DNA from 2 places in the Bradyrhizobium sp. th-b2 genome. Region 1 is predicted to be linked to the other one. Evidence: riboswitches for the same ligand, from Rfam matches in the RefSeq annotation. Region 1 holds a riboswitch; the other holds the start of a gene.
The links. A riboswitch is a leader RNA that binds a small molecule or an ion and turns the genes downstream of it on or off. The one in region 1 is predicted to bind glycine.
Positions count from the first base shown of each region.

Region 2: another riboswitch for glycine. It lies ahead of gcvT (glycine cleavage system aminomethyltransferase GcvT); the one in region 1 lies ahead of K359_RS52770 (D-amino acid dehydrogenase).

Region 1 covers NZ_AUGA01000020.1:33,449-37,571, forward strand. The annotation lists gene K359_RS0123555 (M20/M25/M40 family metallo-hydrolase) at 266-1,396, shown strand; glycine riboswitch at 1,489-1,595, shown strand; glycine riboswitch at 1,599-1,714, shown strand; gene K359_RS52770 (D-amino acid dehydrogenase) at 1,780-3,087, shown strand; gene K359_RS0123565 (ArgE/DapE family deacylase) at 3,321-4,123, shown strand, end outside.
Region 2 covers NZ_AUGA01000051.1:45,186-49,308, reverse strand. The annotation lists gene gcvP (aminomethyl-transferring glycine dehydrogenase) at 1-1,318, opposite strand, end outside; gene gcvH (glycine cleavage system protein GcvH) at 1,341-1,706, opposite strand; gene gcvT (glycine cleavage system aminomethyltransferase GcvT) at 1,727-2,872, opposite strand; glycine riboswitch at 3,013-3,102, opposite strand; gene alaS (alanine--tRNA ligase) at 3,305-4,123, shown strand, end outside.

The DNA of each region.
Region 1 (4,123 bases):
GCAATTTCTCCTGACGTGAAACTGGTCAAAGCCGGCTTATTCGTTATGCATGCGGTTCGTTATTTAGGCGAACTAACATGCTGTACGGCTTGTGAAATCGAGACTTGCACCAAGCGCAATGCGCGTCAATCGGTTTCGGGCGGGATCGGACGTACACAAACGAATGAGGCCGCGCGCCAGATTTTGGCTTTACAAATTCGTCGGCTGAGATTTTCGTAACGCGCGCGCGATGCCGGCGCGATCAAAACAACAAGAGAGAAAAACGATGAACCCAGCCAATCTTCCCTTTGATTCCGAAGCGATGCTGCAAGGGCTACGTAGCTGGGTGGAATGCGAGAGCCCGACCTGGGATTCGGCGGCGGTCGAACGCATGCTCGACCTTGCCGCGCGCGAGATGGCGATCATGGGTGCGACGATCGAACGCATCGCCGGACGCCAGGGCTTTGCCGGCTGCGTCCGCGCCCGTTTTCCTCATCCCAAGCAAGGCCAGCCCGGCATCCTGATCGCCGGTCACCTGGACACCGTGCACCCGGTTGGCACCATCGAGAAGCTGAAGTGGCGGCGCGAAGGCAACAAGTGCTTCGGGCCCGGCATCTTCGACATGAAGGGCGGCAACTATCTGTCGGTCGAGGCGATCAGACAATTGGCGCGCGCCGCATTCACGACGCCGCTGCCGATCACGGTGCTGTTCACCCCCGATGAAGAGGTCGGCACGCCGTCGACGCGCGACATCATCGAGGCGGAAGCCGCACGCAACAAATATGTGCTGGTGCCGGAGCCAGGCCGGCCGAACAACGGCGTCGTCACCGGTCGCTACGCGATCGCGCGCTTCAATCTGGAAGCAACAGGCAAGCCGAGCCATGCCGGCGCGACGCTGTCGTCCGGCCGCTCCGCGATCCGCGAGATGGCGCGGCAGATCATCGCCATCGACGGCATGACCACCGAGGACTGCACGTTCTCGGTCGGCATCGTGCATGGCGGCCAATGGGTCAATTGCGTCGCGACGACCTGCACCGGCGAAGCGCTCAGCATGGCCAAGCGCCAGGCCGATCTCGACCGCGGCGTCGAGCGCATGCTGGCGCTGTCGGGCACCGCCAACGACGTGACCTTCAAGGTGACGCGCGGCGTCACCCGCCCGGTGTGGGAGCCGGATGCCGGCACCATGGTGCTCTATGAAAAGGCAAAGAGCCTCGCGGCGGCGATGGGCCTCGATCTGCCGCACGGCAGCGCCGGCGGCGGATCGGACGGCAACTTTACCGGCGCGATGGGCATCCCCACGCTCGACGGCCTCGGCGTTCGCGGCGCCGATGCGCATACGCTCAACGAACATATCGAGGTCGACAGCCTCGCCGAGCGCGGCCGCCTGATGGCGGCGCTGCTGGCGACGCTGGACTGACGTCGATTTGCACTGCACAACACGTTGGCACTGCCGGATCGAAATTTAGCCTTGTCCAATTTTCAGGCTTCGCCTACGGTCCGGCCGTCCAACACGACGATGCGGGAGAGATCGGAGCGACAACATGCGTGTTGTTGGCTTCGGCGCCGACGGAGCAACCGCCCCGGAAACTCTCAGGCAAAAGGACTGTATCGTCAGGACGATCTGGAGAGAGACGAACATGGCCACACATCAAGGGCCATGACGTCCACCGAAGGGGATAGTTCGCTATTGGGCCTCGGCCCGATGCGGATCAAGCTCTCAGGTACCGTGACAGATGGGGCGCCGACGCCGGTTTCACCGGTGGTTCGGCGAACCTAACCCACGGGAGCCTGAAGACCACCATGCCTCACATTGCGATCATTGGCGCCGGCATCACCGGCGTGACGACGGCCTATGCCCTGCTCGAACGCGGCTACCGGGTGACTGTCCTCGACAGGCATCGCTACGCCGCGATGGAAACCTCGTTCGCCAATGGCGGACAGCTTTCCGCCAGCAACGCCGAAGTCTGGAACAGCGCCGCGACCATCCTCAAGGGTTTGCGCTGGATGCTCAGGAGCGACGCGCCGCTGCTGATGAATCCGAAGCCGAGCTGGCACAAATATTCCTGGATCGGCGAGTTCGTCGGCCACATCGGCCGCTATCTCAGCAACACCATCGAGACCACGCGGCTCGCCATCGAGGCGCGCAAACATCTGTTCTCGATCGCACAGCGCGAGAACATCGCCTTCGATCTCGAACGCCGCGGCATCCTGCACGTCTATCACGACAAGGCCGGCTTCGAAGCGGGCCTGCGGGTCAACACGCTGCTGCAGCAAGGCGGGCTCGACCGCCGGCCGGTAACGGCGGACGAAATCCGCGCCATCGAGCCCGCGCTGCAGACGGCCTGCTATGGCGGCTTCTTCACACCGTCGGATGCAACCGGCGATATCCACAAGTTCACCCGCGGGCTCGCCGACGCCTGCATCCGCCGCGGCGCGGCCTTCATCCACGAAGCCGATGTCGATGCGATCGCGCGCGGCGATGACGGCTTCCGCATCAGCTGGAACGAAGCCGCTTCGCACGACGCTGACGTCGCGACGCGGCATGAGTTGCAGGCGGACGGTGTAGTCATCTGCGCCGGGGTGGCGAGCCGCTACTTCGCTGGCATGCTCAACGACCGCGTCAATGTCTATCCGGTGAAGGGCTATTCGATCACCGTGCAACTCGATGCGCCGCAGAGCCGGGACGCTGCGCCGACCGTCAGCCTGCTCGATGAAGCTGCGAAAATCGTCACCAGCCGGCTCGGCGCCGACCGCTTCCGCGTCGCCGGCACCGCTGAGTTCAACGGCTTCAACCGCGACATTCGCGCCGACCGGATCCAGCCGCTGGTGGACTGGGTGCGACATCATTTCCCAGGGATCGACACGTCGACGATCGTGCCATGGGCGGGCCTGCGACCGATGATGCCGAACATGATGCCGGTGGTTCGCGCCGGACGGATTCCGGGCGTGTTCTACAATACGGGCCACGGTCATCTCGGCTGGACGCTGTCTGCCGCGACGGCGCAGATGGTCGCAGGGGCGATCGATGATTGCAGCGACCTCGACACGCCTTCAATGGTGCCGTCGCAGGTCGATACGACCGAGACCACTCACGCAGATTTCCCCTAATTGTCCGGCCGAAGAGGAAGAATATGAGCGTATTTGCCTATGGCCAAGTCGGAATTCGCTGAGAAACGCCGCGTGATAGGAACTAGCGTCACAATGGGAAAAAGCGCTTCATCGCGGGAGGGGACAATGCGCATTGGGGTGGCGGGCACGCATGACATTGCGCCGACTCCGTGCCGTCTTTCCAAAACAGTCAAAGCTCAGCCTTCTGCACAGGGCTCCACGAAAGGCGCGACATGACAATTGAGACGTTGACCAAGCCGGATCAGATTGCCGCAGAGCTGTGCGCGGCCGTCGACCGAAACTTCGACGATCAGATCGCGTTCCTGTCACGCATGGTGCAGTTCCGCAGCTTGCGCGGACAGGAAGCGCCGCAACAAGTTTGGCTGGCCGAGCAGTTCGCAAAACGCCGCTACGACGTCGATGTGTTCAGCCTTGCGGACGTCAACCTGATGAGCCATCCGAAGGCTGCGCCAATGGACGGCATCGATCTTGCCGGATCGCAGCAGGTTGTTGCGACGAAGAACAGCAAAGGCAGCGGGCGCAGCCTGATCCTGCAAGGTCATATCGACGTGGTGCCGGAGGGGCCCGCTGACCTTTGGGATCAGCCGCCGTTCGCAGCCGCCGTGCGCGACGGCTGGATGTTCGGGCGTGGTGCGCAAGACATGAAGGCCGGTGTCTCGGCAATGATCTTCGCGCTCGATGCGATCCGCGACGCCGGATATGCCCCGGGCGGGCGCATCCATCTGCAGACCGTGGCCGAGGAAGAGAGCACCGGCAACGGCGCATTGTCCACTCTGATGCGCGGCTATCGCGCCGACGCCTGTCTCATTCCCGAACCAACCGGACACACGCTCACGCGCGCCCAGGTCGGCGCCATCTGGTTTCGCCTGCGCGTCCGCGGCACGCCGGTGCATGTCGCCTATTCCGAGGCCGGTACCAGCGCCATCCTGTCGGCGATGCATCTGGTGCGCGCGTTCCAGGATTACACCAAAACGCTCAATGCCCGGGCGCTCGACAACAGCTGGTTCCGCAGCGT
Region 2 (4,123 bases), on a different contig from region 1:
ACACGCGCCACACCGCCTCGACGGTCTCCGGCGTCGTGGTCTCGTCGAGCGCGATGCCGAGCGTGGTTGCGCCGATGCGCAGATTGATGCGCTCCGCCAGCGCGCGGGAGACAATCTCGATCTGCTTTGCGCCAGCCTCGACGGTCACGGTGTCGAAGAACGCTTCGCTCACAGGCGCAAAGCCGAGCTTGCGCAGGCCTGCGGCAAGCACGGTGGCGCGGCGATGCACGCTGCGTGCGATATGGGTCAGGCCCTCGGGGCCGTGATAGACCGCATACATCGAGGCGATCACGGCGAGCAGCACCTGCGCGGTGCAGATGTTCGAGGTCGCCTTCTCGCGGCGGATGTGCTGTTCGCGGGTCTGCAGCGCCAGGCGATAGGCCGGCGCGCCGCGCGAATCCACGGAGAGGCCGACGATGCGGCCGGGCAGCGAGCGCTTCAGCGTGTCGCGCACCGCCATGTAGGCGGCGTGCGGTCCGCCATAACCCATCGGCACGCCGAACCGCTGCGCCGAGCCGATTGCGATGTCGGCACCGAGCTCGCCGGGCGAGGTGAGCAGCGTCAGCGACAGCAGGTCCGCCGCCACGATCGCAAGCGCGCCCTTGGCGCGCAGCGATGCGATCGCGGGCTTAAGGTCGCGCACCGCGCCCGAGGTGCCTGGATATTGCAGCAGCGCGCCGAGCACGTCGGCCTTGTCGAGCTCGGTCAGGGGATCGCCGACGACCAGCGCCCAGCCGAGCGGAGCGGCACGCGTGCGCATCACCGCCAGCGTCTGCGGATGCACCTCCTTGTCGACGAAGAAGACCTTCGCCTTGACCTGCGAGTGGCGCTCGGCGAGTGCCATCGCTTCCGCCGCCGCGGTCGCCTCGTCGAGTAGCGAGGCGTTGGCGACGTCGAGCCCGGTGAGGTCGCAGACCATGCTCTGGAAGTTGAACAGGGCTTCGAGCCGGCCCTGGCTGATCTCCGGCTGGTACGGCGTATAGGCGGTGTACCAGGCCGGGTTCTCCAGGATGTTGCGCTGGATCACCGCGGGCAGGATGGTGCCGGAGTAGCCCTGGCCGATCAGCGAGGTGAACACCTGGTTCTGTGCGGCGAGCTCGCTCATATGCGAAAGCGCCTCGGTCTCGCTCAGCGCGCGGCCGAGATCGAGCGGCGCCTTCTGGCGGATCGACGCCGGCAGCGTCTCGTTCATCAGTGCTTGCAGGCTCGCAGCGCCGACGGTCTCCAGCATCGCGTTGATGTCGCGCGGCGACGGTCCGATGTGGCGGCGGACGAAATCAGTGGCGGCTTCGTTGATCGGCTTGAAGGGCGCGTTCATGGCTTGATCCTTGGGCTGATCCTTAGGCGGTGTGCGCGGCGTAGGCGGCCTCATCCATCAGGCCGCCGAGCTCGCTCTTGTCTGATATCTTCAGCTTGAAGAACCAGGCTTTGCCGCCGGCATCCGAATTGACCAGCGCGGGCTCGGCCGCGAGTTCTTCGTTGACCTCGATCACCTCGCCGGTGATCGGCGCGTAGACATCGGAGGCGGCCTTGACGGATTCGACGACGGCGGCGGCCTCGGCCTTCTTCAGGCTGCGGCCGACCTTGGGCAATTCGACGAACACGACGTCGCCGAGCTGCGATTGCGCGTAGTCGGTGATCCCGATCGTGGCGACGTCGCCCTCGATGCGGAGCCATTCGTGGTCGGACGTGTACAGCGTCGTCATGGGGATCGATCCTTTGGCGTCTAGCGTTTGTAGGTATTGGGAACGAACGGCGTGGCGGCGACTTTCAGCGGCAGCCGCTGGCCGCGCACTTCGGCGAAAACGGTGGTGTCGAGCGCGGAAAGCGAGGTCGGCAGATAGCCCATCGCAACCGGCGCATTGAGGCTCGGGCCGAAGCCGCCCGACGTCACCTTGCCGATTGGCTCGGTCGAGGTCGGATCGGCAAACAGGGCTGCACCTTCGCGCACCGGTGCGCGGCCGTCAGGCTTCAAGCCGACACGGCGGCGGGAGGCACCTTGCGCGAATTGGGCGAGGATCTTGTCGGCGCCCGGAAAACCGCCGGCACGGGCGCCGCCGCTGCGGCGCACCTTCTGCACCGACCATTCCAGCGCGCCTTCGACTGGCGTCGTCGTGGTGTCGATATCGTGGCCATAGAGGCAGAGCCCGGCTTCGAGCCGCAGGCTGTCGCGCGCGCCGAGCCCGATCGGCAGCACGTCGGGATTGTCCAGCAACGCCGTGACCAGGGCTTCGGCCTTGTCCGCCGGCACCGAAATCTCAAAACCGTCCTCGCCGGTATAGCCGGAGCGCGAGACGAAGCAGTCGATGTCGGCGACGCGGCGCGGGCCGGCGTCCATGAATTTCATCGAACTGACATCTGCACAAAGTTTCGCCAGCGCCGATTCGGCTTTCGGTCCCTGCAGCGCAATCAGCGCGCGGTCGGCCAGCGACACGATTTCGCAGGCGTCGGAGAGATGCGCGCGCAGATGCGCCTCGTCCTCGGCCTTGCAGGCGGCGTTGACCACCAGGAACAAATGATCGCCGAAATTCGCGACCATCAAATCGTCGAGCAGCCCGCCGTCGTCGTTGGTGAATTGCGCGTAGCGCTGCCGTCCCGGCGCGATGCCAACAATGTCCTGCGGCACCAGCTTCTCCAGCGCGAGCGCCGCATCGGTGACCTTGCCGGATTTGGCCTTCAGGACAAGCTGGCCCATGTGCGACACGTCGAACAGGCCGGCTTCCTTGCGGGTGTGCAGGTGCTCCTTGAGCACGCCGGCGGTGTATTGCACCGGCATGTCATAGCCGGCGAACGGCACCATCTTGGCGCCGCGCGCCAGGTGCAACGCGTGCAGCGGGGTCTGTTTCAGCGGGGAAGTTTCGCGCGCAAGCATCACAGGGCCCTCGCGGTTCCCGCAGGGGACCTATTTCCCCTTGAGAAACCTGCAGAAAGCCCCATCTGTCGCTGTGCCTGAGAGTATTATCCCGTCGGCGGACGCATCGGGGATAACCCCAGCGCCTCTTTCCAGATGTCAGACGTCACGCGGTCCTTTTGCCTGAGAGTTTCCGGGGCGGTTGCTCCTTCGGCGCCGGCGCAAGGCCGGTCTCTCCCGACGTGACTTAAGTACAGGTAGGTAGAAAACACGGCGCCACCAAGACTGTCAACGCAGCTGCAGCAACTATCCAATGGGCTTTGTGCTGCCGCGGCAAGCCCATGATCCGCCTGCACAGTTTCTGGACACCGCAGCTGGCAATGTCTAAAAGCGTTCGGCCGGAAAATGACGCCTTTTTGCGGCTGGCCGGCCCCTTTTTCCGATTGGATGAACATGAGCAGCGTCAACGACATCAGGTCGACATTTCTGAACTTCTTCAAGGAGAACGGCCACGAGATCGTGGCGTCGTCGCCGCTGGTTCCGCGCAACGACCCGACCTTGATGTTCACCAATGCCGGCATGGTGCAGTTCAAGAACGTCTTCACCGGTGTCGAAAAGCGCGCCTATCAGCGCGCCACGACGTCGCAGAAGTGCGTGCGCGCCGGCGGCAAGCATAACGACCTCGACAATGTCGGCTACACCGCGCGCCATCTCACCTTCTTCGAGATGCTGGGCAATTTCTCGTTCGGCGACTACTTCAAAGAGCGCGCGATCGAGCTCGCCTGGAATCTGATCACCAAGGATTTCGGGCTGAAGAAGGACAAGCTGCTCGTCACCGTCTACCACACCGACGACGAGGCGGCCGGCTATTGGAAGAAGATCGCGGGCTTCTCGGAGGACCGCATCATCCGCATCCCGACCTCGGACAATTTCTGGGCGATGGGCGATACCGGCCCGTGCGGGCCGTGCTCCGAGATCTTCATCGACCGCGGCGAGCACATCTGGGGCGGACCTCCGGGCAGCCCGGAGGAGGATGGCGATCGCTTCCTCGAATTCTGGAACCTGGTGTTCATGCAGTACGAGCAGGTGACGAAGGAGGAGCGCGTGGCGCTGCCGCGTCCCTCGATCGACACCGGCATGGGGCTGGAACGCATGGCGGCCATCCTGCAGGGCGTCGAGAGCGTGTTCGAGACCGATCTGTTCCGCCATTTGATCGATGCGGCCGCGTCGGCGCTCGGCCATGGGCCGAACGCGCAGAACGTCGCGTCGTAC